2 linked regions of the Natranaerobius thermophilus JW/NM-WN-LF genome follow. The protein of the gene in region 1 binds, or shares a complex with, the protein of each later gene. Links are inferred from orthologs where the notes say so. Each region holds a gene or a part of one and is shown on either strand. Other genes may lie near its edges.

Region 1 (7,087 bases):
GAGGCAAACCGATCTTCACGAAATGTAAATAGTGTCGATGAATTAGTTGATATAATAGAAGATTTAGCCCAGGAAATGTTAGAATGTCAAAACCAAGACAAAAACAATGTTATAGGTTTAGGGATAGGAGTGCCCGGATTTGTTCCATTAAAAGGAGATAGGATACCGCAATTAGTTAACATGGGTTTAGAAAATGTTCCCTTGAAATTCAAATTAGAGCAAAAATTTAATGCACATGTTCTTGTAGAGAATGATGCAAATGCTGCTGCATGGGGAGAACATAAAGCCGGGGCTTCACAAGGAACCCGGGACAATCTATTAATAACTTTAGGTACAGGAGTAGGTAGTGGCGTAATTGTAAACGAGGCAATTCATCGTGGAAACTTAGGTTTGACTGGGGAGATAGGACATATATTGGTGAGACCTATAGATGGAAAGCTTTGTAACTGTGGAAAAGTTGGCTGTTTAGAAACAGAATGTTCAGGTGTTGCTATTGAAAGTAAAGCTAAAGCTCTATATGATGAGCATCAGTTGACAGCACGGGAAGTCTTTAACAGGGCCGATAATGGAGACGAAACTGCAAAAAGAGTAATTCAAGAAGCATCGTATTACTTAGCCTGGGGGATATCCCATGCTTTACATGTATTGGAGTTTGAAGTTGTTGTATTAGGTGGTGGAATTTCCAGAGGAGGGAATTTATTATTACAGCCAGTCAGAGCTTATTTAGAGGATTTTATGGGGGACTGTCCTGAATTTCCCACAGAAAAGGTGTTAGTCTCTAAACTCGGGAATAAAGTTGCTCTACATGGATTGTATTATTTAATATATGAAAAGATAAACTAAAATTCATAGTATAAAATGGCCTGGAAGTAAAATCAAAATTAATTAGAATGAGCTTAAGGGGGTACTTTCAGTGAAAAAAATTGGAGTTTTAACCAGTGGAGGAGATTCTCCTGGCATGAATGCCACTATTAGAGCAGTGGTGCGCCGGGGCATATATATGGGTTTAGATATTTATGGGATATATTATGGCTTTAGTGGATTGATAAATGGAAATATCGAAAAATTAGAAATAGGTAGTGTGGGAGATATCATCCACCGCGGTGGTACCATTTTGCACACCAGTAGGTCTGAAGAGTTTAAAACCGAAATGGGACAACAAAAAGGTTTTGATAATTTAAAAGAACTGGGAATTGAAGGGTTAATTGTTATCGGAGGGGATGGAAGTTTCAAGGGAGCAGAGAAATTATCTCAAATGGGGTTACCAGTAATAGGTGTTCCAGGAACTATCGATAATGATATTCCTGAAACAGAGATGAGTATTGGCTTTGATACAGCCCTCAACACTGTCATTGAAGCTATCGACCGCATAAGAGATACTGCCACTTCCCATGAACGAATATTTGTAATAGAAGTTATGGGAAGAGATTGTGGTAATTTAGCTTTATGGTCAGGTTTAGCCGGTGGGGCCGAATCTGTACTGATTCCAGAAATAGATTACGATATGGAAAAGGTTATCGAAAGACTAAAACACGGATATAAACGTGGAAAAAAGCATAGCATAATAATTGTGGCAGAAGGTGTCAAACCGGGAGCTGAAATTGGAAAAGAGATTAAAGAACGGGCAGGACTCGATAATAGGGTGACTGTTCTAGGTCACGTTCAACGAGGAGGAACGCCAACTGCTTATGATAGGATGTTGGGTAGTCGTTTAGGGGCAAAGGCAGTGGATCTCTTAGTTGCAGGGGAATCTGATAAAATGATAGGAATGAGAGATTACAAGCTTGTTCCCGTACAATTCAAGGATGTATTTAGTAAAATTGAAGAACCTGATTACGATATTTATGAGCTTTCTCAAAGCCTGTCAATCTAAATATAATTGATCATTCAAATTGTACAAAACCTATATTAGAGGTGATCTCTATGAAAGAGTATCAATTAGCAGTTGAAAGAATTGAGGTGAATTGGAACTATTGCAGTGATTTTATAAAAAATCACGAATTAGACGCTTATCAAGCGAAAATTCATCAAATTCACGAACAGATTCATGAAAAAACGGGCCTGGGTAATGATGCCCTTGATTGGCTTGAATTACCTCTAAATTATGAACAGTCTATTCCAGTGACAAAAATTAAGGAACTGGCAGAAAATATCAGGTCTAAAGCTGACGTGTTTTTAGTAATCGGCGTTGGAGGTTCTTATATTGGAGCCAGGGCAGCCATTGAATTTTTACGACCTGATAATAATTCTCCTGAGATTTTATACTTGGGTCATCATCTTTCACCACGCTATATCAATGAAGTGCTAGCTTCTCTGGAGGGACGTCAGGTATTTGTCAATGTTATATCCAAATCCGGGGGAACTTTGGAGCCTTCTCTTGCCTTTCGCACTATTCGATCTTTTATGGAAGAGAGATTTGGTAAAGATGAAGCCAGGCGGAGGATTATTGCAACTACCGATGGTGAGAAAGGAAAGCTTAAAGCCTTGGCTGACAAAGAGGGCTATGAAACACTTGTTATACCTGATGGCATCGGTGGACGGTATTCAGTATTGACACCAGTCGGGCTTCTTCCCATTGCTGTTTCCGGAGTGAATATTAAAGACATGTTAAATGGTGCACAGAAAGCTTATGAGATAACAAGTATACCCGATTTAGATAAAAACCCTGCCTATATTTATGCCGCATTAAGGCATATTCTACTCCAAAAAGGTAAACAAACTGAAATACTTGTAACCTACGATCCCTTTGCAGGTTATTTAGGTGAGTGGTGGAAACAATTGTTTGGCGAAAGTGAAGGTAAAGATGGTAAAGGTATATTCCCGACCAGGGCAGATTTTACTACAGATCTACATTCACTAGGTCAGTATATACAAGAGGGTAGTAGGCACTTATTTGCCACAACCGTATGGTGGGAGACTGAGGATGACTTAGTACTTCCAGGTTTAAATTATAGCCGAGGAGAAGAAGGTGACAACAAATCTAACCATGAAAATGATGACGGTTTAACTTATTTACAAGGAAAAAGTTTTCATGAAATAAACCGTCAGGCATTTTTGGGTACTGTTCAGGCGCATAACTGGGGAGGTGTTCCTAATATTGTAATTTCACTCCCAGAAATCAATTCTTATTATTTGGGACTCTTATTTTATTTCTTCATGAAATCCTGTGCGGCCAGTGGTTATTTATTAGGAGTTAATCCCTTTAATCAACCAGGTGTAGAAGCTTATAAACAAAATGTTTTGTCTAGACTAGAACAAATTTGATACTAGGTGACTTAAATTACATGATTTTCACACCTGTATTCACACGTATAAATAAATCTTTCTGATGTGAATATGGGTGTGATTTTTGGTGTAAATTTGCTTGTAATTTTAAAATTACAACTTCAAAACGTAATCCCTTAATTATCTTACAGAGACCCATTTTATTGACGGAATAAAATAGGCGTGATAAGATATTACCAATGATTAATTAACACTTTAACGAGTTAACGAAATAAAGGAGGTTCCTTAATTGGTCCCAAGAGAGATTCAGCTGTTACAAAAACCATCAGGAGTCAACGATAACTTACCTAATAGAGTAGAAAAGTTTCGATTATTAGAAAATAAAATTTTAGAAACCTTTAAACTATGGGGGTATGATGAGGTTTCTGTGCCTTATATCGAATATTCCAATATATTCTCAGTAAATAAAGAAAACTTGCTGGAACAACAAATGTTCCAGTTCAATGATGAAACTGGACGTTTGGTTGTACTTAGACCTGATTTTACACCTTCAATTGCTAGATTAGTTGCAACTTACTATAAAAATCATCCCCTGCCATTGAGATTATGTTATTCTGGTAAAATCTTTCGAGCAAATAATGGCAATTCAATTAATGAAAAAGAACAAACTCAAGTGGGAGTTGAATTGATAGGTGGTGAAGCACCGGGTGGAGATGCCGAATTAGTAGCTATGGCAGCAGAGACATTTCAAAAAATGGAGATAAAGAATTTTGTTATCTGTATTGGCAATCTTAAGTTTATCAATAATTTATTAGATTGTCTTAAAGTTGATCAATCCTCTCAAAGTATGTTAATTGAAGCTTTAAATGAAAATAATTTAGTCCAATATCAGGGGATAATTGATAGTCTGGAATTGGAATCAGACAGTAAGGATATTCTTAAAAAGTTACCAAAATTCAGGGGTAATAAAGAAAATCTTAACTATGTTAGGGAAGTAGCTGGGTTTAAGCCAGTTATGAATATTTTAGATGAACTCGAAAATATCTTTAAAACTCTTGAAAGTTACGGCTTGCAAGATAAGGTGACATTTGATCTGTCTCTAGTACGAAAATTAGATTATTATACCGGTTTTATTATGGAAGGTTATGCCGAAAAAGTTGGCTTTCCACTTTGTGGAGGTGGCCGATATGATAAGCTGATGGATAAATACGGTATGAGCTTACCGGCTACGGGTTTCGCCTTTTCTTTTGATAGTTTAATAGATTTAGTGAAAGTTAAAGGTGATGCGTTGTCAAAACTTCATTTTGGATATACCCAGGGTAAGCGTGACCAAGCCTTAGAACATGTAAAAGATTATCGTCAGCGAGGATATAGAGTGAGTTTGGAGTTAAATAGCCAGGAATTGGAAGTATCTCGACGCAAAGCGAAAGAACAGGGAGCTGACCAATTTTATTATATAGGTAATCATGGAATGGTTAAGGAAAATATCAGCACTAATTCGGAAAGAAAGGATGTCTAGGATGAGAACGGGAGAACAACTGACAATTGCTTTACCAAAGGGTAGGATTCTTGATGAAAGTGTTAAACTACTGGAACAAGCAGGTATAGCCTGTGATCAGGTTAATGAAAATGGTAGAAAGTTAATTTTTACCGATCAAGAGCAGTCTTTGTCTTTTATATTAGGAAAACCTATGGATGTACCAACTTATGTTGAACACGGTGCAGCTGATATAGGAATTGTTGGCAAAGATGTGATTGAAGAGGTTAAAGGTGAATATTACGAGTTACTTGATATGAAGATGGGTTACTGTAAAATGGTACTAGCTCGAGAAAAATCTAATGAAACATTTGATATAAACTCTGTAAATGCTGTAGCTACTAAATATCCTCAAATAACCCAAGAATACTTCCAGGAGTTTGGCCGACAGGTAAAAATAATTAAATTAAATGGGTCAGTGGAACTAGCCCCCCTTATCGGCTTGTCTGATACTATAGCAGACTTGGTTTCAACAGGCAAAACCTTAAAGGAAAATAATTTAGAAGAAGTATCTTCGATTATGGATATTACAACCCGCTTGATTGCCAATAAAGGGAGCTATCAATTGAAACAGAATCGCATTGGCCAACTAGTGGAAAATTTAAAAGATTTAGTTTAATTAGGATAATTAAATAGTATAAGAGAGGTGTTATCAATGGAAAGAAGGGTTGCCACAGTAGAAAGAAAAACTTCAGAAACGGAAATTCAACTTTCCGTCAACTTGGATGGGCAAGCCAATTTTAGCATTGACACTCCGGTTTATTTTCTAAATCATATGCTCGAACTCTTCAGTTACCATTCAGGTTTTGATTTGGAAATTGAAGCTTCCGGGGATACGGAAATTGATAATCATCATATAGTGGAAGATATTGCCTTGGTATTGGGAGAAGCTTTTAGAAAGGCGATAGGAGATAAAGGTGGTATTAATAGATATGCCAATATACACCTTCCTATGGATGAAACTTTAATTTTAGTAGTTGTAGATATTTCCGGAAGGCCTCATTTAAGTTATGGTTTGGAATTTCAAAATGAGAGGGTGGGTCAATTTGAAACTGCATTATTCCGAGAGTTTTTTAAGTCTTTTGTAAATGAAAGTAAAATAACTCTTCATTTAAGACAATTATCTGGAACTGATCCTCACCATATAGCCGAGGCGACTTTTAAAGGACTAGCACGCAGCCTTCGAGAAGCAGTTCGCATATCCGGAGATACAGCTAAAATTCCCTCGTCAAAGGGCAAATTATAAACCGGACGCAAATGTAAATGGGGTGGTACAATGATTGGAATTATTGATTACGGTGTCGGGAATTTATTTAGTGTAAAAAATGCTTTGGATTATTTGGAAATAAACAGTGAAATCACTGATTCACCTGAGAAATTAACTAACTATTCCGCCCTGATATTACCTGGAGTAGGTTCCTTCAAAGAAGGTATGAGCATGCTGAAAGAGCAAGGCTTTCAAGATATTATCAGGGAACGGGTTAAGGCTGGTGTCCCCTTGCTGGGGATATGCCTGGGGATGCAGTTATTGTTCACAGAAGGTGAAGAAGGGGATGCAGAGAGAAATGCGACCCCTGGACTGGCTTTGATTGATGGTCGGATAACTAAATTCCCCCAGGACGTGATGGTTCCACATGTTGGCTGGAATCAAGTTAATATTTCTAATTCCCATCCCGTTTTTGATCATATTGATGGAGAATATTTTTATTTTGTACATTCTTATAGAGCCGAATTAGATCAGCTATCAGAAGATGTGCTGATTGGACAGACGAGTTACTATGAATCTTTTCCCAGTATTGTGGGCCAAGATAATATATTGGGTGTACAGTTTCACCCGGAAAAAAGCAGTCATGCCGGGTTATCTATCTTGAAAGTGTTTGGAGGGATGATGGGTTGAGTTTAGAATTGATACCTGCAATTGATTTATACGAAGGAGAATGTGTCAGGTTAACTGAAGGGGAATTGGGCTCGAAAAAAGTGTATAGTGATAACCCTTCAGACATGGCCAGACATTTTCAAGAACAAGGCGCCTCTAGATTGCACCTGGTAGACTTAGAAGGAGCCTTTCAAGGAAGTGTTAAAAATTCCACTATTATCGAAAAAATAGCAAATAAAGTATCGATTCCAGTCCAAGTAGGTGGAGGAATTAGATCAATTGAAGCTATAGAAAGACTGGTTAATATGGGCGTTGACCAAGTTATACTTGGTACTAAAGCTTACAATGACAGGGACTTTTTACAATCAGCTTTAGAGTTATTTCATAAAAATATAATAGTTGGAGTGGATATTAAAGGTGGTAAAGTGGCTACAGAAGGTTGGGTCAAT
Region 2 (7,186 bases), 590 kb from region 1 along the record:
ACACTCTTGTGATTTACCCGGAAGACATTCCAAAACAGTATCAGTTCTTAGATAGACCGGAAAAATGGGCTATTCTGAACGAAGATTACATGGACGGGGAGCAGAAAATCACCGGTGATGTCGTAATAACTCTTGATTCCAGTTCTGTAGATAGGGTAGAGAGAGTTGTTAACCGGGTGAATCACAATGTCCTTGTCAATATTGATCATCATCAAACTAACACACTCTATGGTGACTTGAATTTAGTGGACTCTCAATCTAGTTCTACTTGTGAATTTTTACTGGAAATTCTTAATTTTTTTCAACAAAAACTAAATTTGAGCATAGCAAAGAACCTATATACAGGTATTTTTACGGATACAGGTTCTTTTAACTATGAAAATGTTTCGCAAACAACTTTTGATGCTGCCAAGCAGTTGATAAGCTATGGTGTTAAACCTTATGAGATATCAAGGGAAATTCACGAGAAAATGTCCTTAAATCTATTTCACTTTATGAGAGAAGTCTTAAATGACCTTAAATTGACCCGGGATCAAAAAATTGGTTGGATAGTTTGTAGTCGTCGTTTAATTTCTAAATATGATATTCTAGATAGTGAGCTCGAAGGGCTTATTAATCATGTTAGAGTACTAGAGCCGGTTGAGTTTGCTGTGATTTTTAAAGAAACTAGGGAAGGTTTGACTAAAGTAGGCTTTAGATCTAAAACCAAGGACGTTTCACGAGTAGCTTCAGAATTAGGTGGTGGAGGTCACGCCAGAGCAGCAGGATGTTTATTAGAGATGGATCCAAATAAATCAGTAGAATTAGTAATTTCTAAGCTAAAAACCGAGCTAGAGCTTTGAAAATAAAAAAAAGTGTTTAAGGGGAGATTACTTTTGCTAGGATTCCTTACTGTTTGTAAAACCCCGGGCTATACTTCTCATGATGTAGTTCAATATTTAAGGAAAAATTATCAAGTAAAAAAAGTAGGGCATTTGGGTACTTTAGATCCAGGAGCTGTAGGTGTGCTACCTCTTGCCTTGGGGAAAGCTACGCGCTTTTCTCAATATATATTATCCCAGGACAAGAAGTATAGATTTGAGTTAACTTTAGGTGAAGCTACTGATACTTTGGACGCCCAAGGTAAAACAATTGAAAAAGATGAAGTCCAGAATACTCATATTGAAAATTTAAAAAACAAGTATCAAGAGCTTATCGGAAATATAAATCAGGTTCCACCAATGTATTCTGCAATTAAACAAAAAGGCAAAAAACTTTATGAACTAGCTCGAGAAGGGAAAGAGGTTGAACGAACCCCTAGACAAGTCACGATTCACTCTTTAAACTTAGTCGATATTTATGAACACCAGGGAAAACATAGATTTCTTTTTGATGTTCATTGTTCAAAGGGAACTTACATTAGAACTTTAGCAGAAGACTTGGCTAAGCTGTCAGGAACCGTGGGGTATATGTCTTTTTTAATCAGAACAGCTACAGGCATATTTAATTTAGATGATGCCATATTTCCTCAAGAGCTCCCTGAACAAAAAACTGATCTGGGCATTCATTTATTTCCTGTGGATTATCCCTTGTCAGATATCCCCTCTCTGGTTTTAAAAGAATCTCAGCAATTGAAACGGTTTAAAAATGGAAACTTTGTTAATACTGCAGTTATAGCTGAATCAGGAGAACTTTATAGGATATATGAAGAAGATAGCTCAGGTGATAATTTATTTTTAGGATTAGGTAAAATCACGTCCAGTAATACTTTAAAACCTGAAAAAATTATAGCTTAATAGGTGATAATTGTGAAATTAATAAGCGACTTTAACTTAACTAAAGATAATAAAACTAAGAAATTATGGTTAAGCCTGGGTAATTTTGATGGAGTGCATATTGCACATCAAAAGATTTTACGTGATACAGTCAAAAAAGCTGAAAAATACGATTTTACCCCAGGTATATTACTTCTTGAACCTCATCCCGAGATAAAATTCCATAATAAATCTAATTTTTTATTAACAACCTTGGAAGAGAAAATAAATAAAATATCTAGTTTAGGTATTCAAGTGGGAGTTCTGAAAGAATTTGACAGGGAATTTGCCGAACTTTCTCCACGGGAATATTCTAAATGGTTGTGCGATAAATTACGTGTTCAGGGAGTTTCTGTAGGATTTGATTATAGTTTTGGACAAAAAGGAATGGGTTCTCCTAGTGACTTACAAGATTTTGGGAAACAATTAGGTTTTGAAGTTTCTGTTATAGAACCGATAAAAATTGATGGAGCTATCATAGTGAGTAGTCAATTGTGTCGAAAATATATTAGAGAAGGACATATTAATAAAGCTAATCAAATGTTGAGTTCGCCTTATACGATTTCTGGTACAGTAACAAAGGGTGCGGGACGAGGTGCTAATCTTGGTTTTCCTACAGCTAATATAAAAATACCTAAACATAAAATAATTCCCCGCCTGGGTGTTTATTTAGTTAGAGTTGAGGTAAACCAGAATAAATATTGGGGCGTATGTAATGTCGGTAATAAACCCACTTTTAGTGGGGAAGAATTAATGGCTGAAACTTTCCTACTGGATAACAAACAGGACTTGTATAATGAAGAACTTACTGTTTCCTTTTTAGATTTTATCAGGGATGAACGAAAGTTTTTAGATAGTAATACTTTAGTTAGTCAAGTTAATCGAGATATAAAAATGGCTCGCGATATAATTGCAAATTTAGAAAGCAAGGGCAATTATCAGTGATTCTTTACATATCCTAGGGGGTATGTTAGAATCTAAAATGCAACCAAAGCTCGGAATAGCGTTCCTCCGGCGTATTCTTGGCTTTGGGGCTAAAAAATATGAGGAGGTGAAAGATTAATGCCATTAAGCAAAGAGCAAAAGCAAGAAGTTATGGAAAAGTACAAACTACACGAACATGATACTGGTTCGCCTGAGGTACAAATTGCAATCTTGACTGAAAAAATTAAGCAATTGAATGAACACCTAAAAACTCACCAGCAGGATCATGCTTCTAGAAGAGGACTATTGAAGATGGTCGGTAAACGCAGGGGGCTTTTAAATTACTTAAAGAGCAATTCTGCTGATAGGTACTTGGAACTGATCAAAAAGTTAGGATTAAGAAAATAATCTGGTTCATACTAAGCGGGGGAGACCCCGCTTTTATTTGAATTCAAAAAAAATTAAATAAAGGAGGGAAAAACATATGCCAACAACTGTTTCAGAAGAAATAGCAGGATATCAGCTCACCCTTGAGACAGGGGAATTAGCTAAACAGGCTAATGGTGCTGTTAAAGTTCAGTACGGCAATACAGTAGTGCTGGTAACTGCTACTGCTTCAAAAGAACCAAAAGATGATTTGAATTTCTTTCCACTAACAGTGGATTACGAAGAAAGACTTTACGCTGTTGGAAAGATACCCGGTGGTTTTATTAAACGTGAAGGTAAGCCTACGGAAAAGGCAACTCTAACTGCTAGATTAACTGACCGACCAATTCGTCCATTATTCCCTGATGGATTTAGAAATCCTGTTCACATAGTCAGTACAGTCTTGAGTGTAGATCAAAACTGCCCCCCTGAAATTGCCAGCATAATCGGAGCTTCTGCTGCCCTGTCAATTTCGGACATTCCCTTTGACGGACCTATAGCATCAGTCAAGGTTGGAAAAGTTAATGATGAAATTGTGGTCACACCAGATGTGGATGAACACGAAGAAAGTCAACTTGACTTGGTAGTAGCCGGAACTAAGGATGCCATTATGATGGTTGAAGCCGAAGCCAACGAGTTACCCGAAGATGAAATGTTAGAAGCAATTATGAAAGCTCATGAAGAAATCAAAAAGATAATTACCATGCAAGAGCAGCTAGTAGAACAAGTTGGCCAGAAAAAGATGGAAGTCGAGCTAGACCTTCCTAGTGACGAACTTGTTTCCGAAGTAGAAGAACTTGCCCTGGAAGATATTGAGAAAGTTCTACAAATAAAGGATAAACTAGAACGTGAAGATGCTATGGATGAAGCAAAACAAAAAGTCGTTGATCACTTATTGGAGAAATACAACTCTGAAGAGAATGAAGACGAAGAAGAGGAACTCAAAGAAAAGCATATTAAAAGCGCTTTTGATTCGATACTGAAACGAGAAATGCGCTCACGTATCATTCATGAAAATTCAAGGCCTGATGGAAGAGGTCAAAAAGAAATTCGACCTGTAACTTGTGATGTAGATTTACTACCTAACACTCATGGTTCTGGACTATTTACTAGAGGTCAAACTCAAGTTTTAAATGTGTGTACATTAGGAGCTTTAGGTGATGTACAAATACTTGATGGATTGGATATTGAAGAGTCCAAACGTTATATGCATCACTACAACTTCCCACCATATAGTGTAGGAGAAGCTGGCTTTATGAAAGGTCCTGGAAGACGTGAAATTGGTCATGGTGCCTTAGCAGAACGAGCCTTAAAGCCAATGATACCTACCGAAAAAGACTTCCCTTACACTATAAGATTAGTAAGTGAAGTTTTGGAATCCAATGGGTCCACCTCCATGGGGAGTGTTTGTGCTAGTTCCTTGTCATTGATGGATGCAGGAGTACCAATAGAAAAAGCTGTTTCAGGGATTGCCATGGGATTAATTAAAGAAGGTGACCAGTTGGCAATTCTAAGCGATATTCAGGGGATTGAAGACTTTCTAGGAGATATGGACTTTAAAGTAGCAGGTACTGAAGATGGAATTACAGCACTCCAAATGGATATCAAGATCTCTGGTACTACAAGAGAGATTTTAAAACAGGCATTGAAACAGGGTAAAGATGGATATCTGCACATTTTAAACATAATGAAACAAACAATCAGTGAACCGAGAGAAGAATTATCTCCTCTAGCCCCCAGGGTTATTAAAAAGCAGATTGATCCAGACAAGATTAGAAATGTCATCGGTCCTGGTGGTAAAATGATCAATAAGATCATTGATGAAACAGGAGTAAAAATCGACATCGAGCCCGATGGATTAATTTACATTTCTTCTTCAGATGCAGAACAAGCGGAACAGGCAATTAAAGCAATAGACGAATTAATTAAAGAACCTGAAGTTGGTGAAGTTTATCTCGGAAAAGTAGTTCGAACTGAAAAGTACGGTGCTTTTGTTGAGATACTACCAGGTAAAGAAGGTTTGGTGCATATTTCCGAGCTTGCTGAAGACAGGGTCGGGAAAACGGAGGATGTAGCCAAAGTTGGAGATGAAATTCTGGTTAAAATAATTAACATCGACGAGCGAGGACGTATAAACTTGTCAAGAAAGCAAGCCCTCGGGGAAGAAGATGGAAAAACGAATAATGATGATAAAAAATCTACTAAAAAAACATAAACCCCACGGGTTTATGTTTTTTATTTTGATCTAAAAAGAAAATCATTTTACGACATAAAAATAACTTAAACTCAGAATAGTGATAATAATAATACATATATATAGATTGAGCATGTTTCAAATCTCCTTTTTGAGGAGGTTTTTTACTGTAAATGTTTAATAAAATTTCTTTTAAAGTTTTAAAAATGAAAAAATTTTTTGTACTTGGTCTAATAGTCCTTATAGTATTACTGGCATTATTAGTAATAGCTTATGACGGTATTGATGTCGATTTATCTACAAAAGATGCTCAACGTGTTAACCCAGGAGTGGAGTTTTTAGGAGAAGATTTAAGTGACCTGACAAAGGAAGAGGTATTTACAATAGTATCTAAATACCAAGAAGATTTGTATCAAGAAGGTGAAGATGCCTACCTGGACCCGGTTACCAAGGGGGTTATCCCTGGATTGCCTGGAAAAGAACTAGATGTAGAGAATACTGTAGAAAACATTATGCTGGCAGACAGTGAAACAACTGTACCACCTCAATTGAGCACAATTCCTCCAGATAAAACTATTCAAGATTATCAAGATGCTCCTATTTATCAGGGAAATCCCAAAAAAGATTATGCTGCTTTTATCTGCAATGTAGCATGGGGAACAGAATATATCGATGAGCTATTAAACTTATTAGAGGAACATCAAGTCAGGATTTCTTTTTTCTTAGAAGGACGCTGGGCTGCCAATAATCCAGATAAAGTTGAACAAATACATGAATACGGGCATGAGATCGGTAATCACGGTTACAGTCATTATATGATGAGTGATTTAAATAGAGATAAGATTAGAGAAGAAATTGAAAAAACTAATCAGGAAATTTCTGAAATAACTGGCACAAAAGCTGAACTATTTGGCCCACCTGCAGGTGACTTTGATGAAGATGTTTTACGCGTTGCTAGTAATTTAGATATGTATACAATTCTTTGGTCCCTTGATACCATCGATTGGAAAGAACCTGGGGTAGATTATATGACGGATAAAATTTTAAACAATATCCATCCTGGTGCCATTATATTAATGCACCCAACTGAGGATACCGTTACAGCACTAGATGAAATTCTCACAGGATTGGAATCAAAAGAATATGAGGTGTTACCTGTATCTCAATTGATTAAAAACTATCAATAATTTTGCTTGAAGGTGGCGATATCTGGGATGTCTTTGAAAGGCAAACTAGGGATAATTGGAATATTAGTTTTAATTTTGATTATTATTCAAGTTCAATTTGATATAGTTGATGATATCAGGCGGTATTTTGTTGGAGTAGAAAAAGATGTATATCTTGAAGAAAAAGATATCGGAAGATGGTATAAACATGAAGTTGAAAAATACGTTGAAGAGTTGGCAGAACAAGAATATGAGCCCTACCGAGACGCCTATTTCGATCCGGAAACCGATGAGATAGTTCCAGAAAAATTAGGTAAAAAAGTCTTGATAAAGGAAACTGTAGAGAAAGCCATGGAAGCACCTCCCGAGTCTAAAGTAGAAGTTAAGTATTTGCCATTATATCCTTTAATAACAAAAGAGTTCTTATCATCTATAGATGAACCCATGGCTAGCTTTGCAACTGGTCTAGGAGGCGGTGGTGGAGAAGGTAGAATTACAAATATAGAGATATCATCCCAAGATGTTAACAATACTTTGCTATTTCCGGGTCAAATTTTTTCTTTTAACAGAGCGACTCTACCGAGAACCTGGGAAAGAGGCTATAGATATGCACCAATTTTGGTAAATGATACTGCTATGGGTATAGGTGGGGGAGTTTGTCAGGTATCGAGCACAATTTACAA

What was found.
Region 2: pfkA (region 1) and pnp share a complex: the UniProt entries of both Bacillus subtilis proteins name them as parts of the possible RNA degradosome complex. The link is inferred for Natranaerobius thermophilus JW/NM-WN-LF from one-to-one orthologs.

What each region holds. Positions count from the first base shown.
Region 1 is NC_010718.1:2,107,174-2,114,260, reverse strand. Bases 1-2,893 are described here. They hold pfkA (6-phosphofructokinase), read left to right. Parts: upstream 1-913; coding sequence 914-1,873; downstream 1,874-2,893. Other genes in these bases: NTHER_RS10190 (glucose-6-phosphate isomerase), read left to right, coding at 1,924-2,893; NTHER_RS10200 (ROK family protein), read left to right, coding at 1-843. Also shown: more of NTHER_RS10190, read left to right, coding at 2,894-3,264; hisZ (ATP phosphoribosyltransferase regulatory subunit), read left to right, coding at 3,515-4,744; hisG (ATP phosphoribosyltransferase), read left to right, coding at 4,737-5,381; imidazoleglycerol-phosphate dehydratase HisB, read left to right, coding at 5,418-6,008; imidazole glycerol phosphate synthase subunit HisH, read left to right, coding at 6,039-6,659; hisA (1-(5-phosphoribosyl)-5-[(5-phosphoribosylamino)methylideneamino]imidazole-4-carboxamide isomerase), read left to right, coding at 6,656-7,087. UniProt on the Bacillus subtilis protein: Catalyzes the phosphorylation of D-fructose 6-phosphate to fructose 1,6-bisphosphate by ATP, the first committing step of glycolysis.
Region 2 is NC_010718.1:1,513,789-1,520,974, forward strand. What follows is about bases 2,788-5,779. They hold pnp (polyribonucleotide nucleotidyltransferase), read left to right. Parts: upstream 2,788-3,201; coding sequence 3,202-5,358; downstream 5,359-5,779. Other genes in these bases: rpsO (30S ribosomal protein S15), read left to right, coding at 2,856-3,125; NTHER_RS07345 (polysaccharide deacetylase family protein), read left to right, coding at 5,511-5,779. In the rest of the region: NTHER_RS07320 (DHH family phosphoesterase), read left to right, coding at 1-842; tRNA pseudouridine(55) synthase TruB, read left to right, coding at 876-1,775; NTHER_RS07330 (bifunctional riboflavin kinase/FAD synthetase), read left to right, coding at 1,788-2,738; more of NTHER_RS07345, read left to right, coding at 5,780-6,524; NTHER_RS07350 (VanW family protein), read left to right, coding at 6,558-7,186. UniProt on the Bacillus subtilis protein: Involved in mRNA degradation. Catalyzes the phosphorolysis of single-stranded polyribonucleotides processively in the 3'- to 5'-direction. Necessary for competence development in Bacillus subtilis.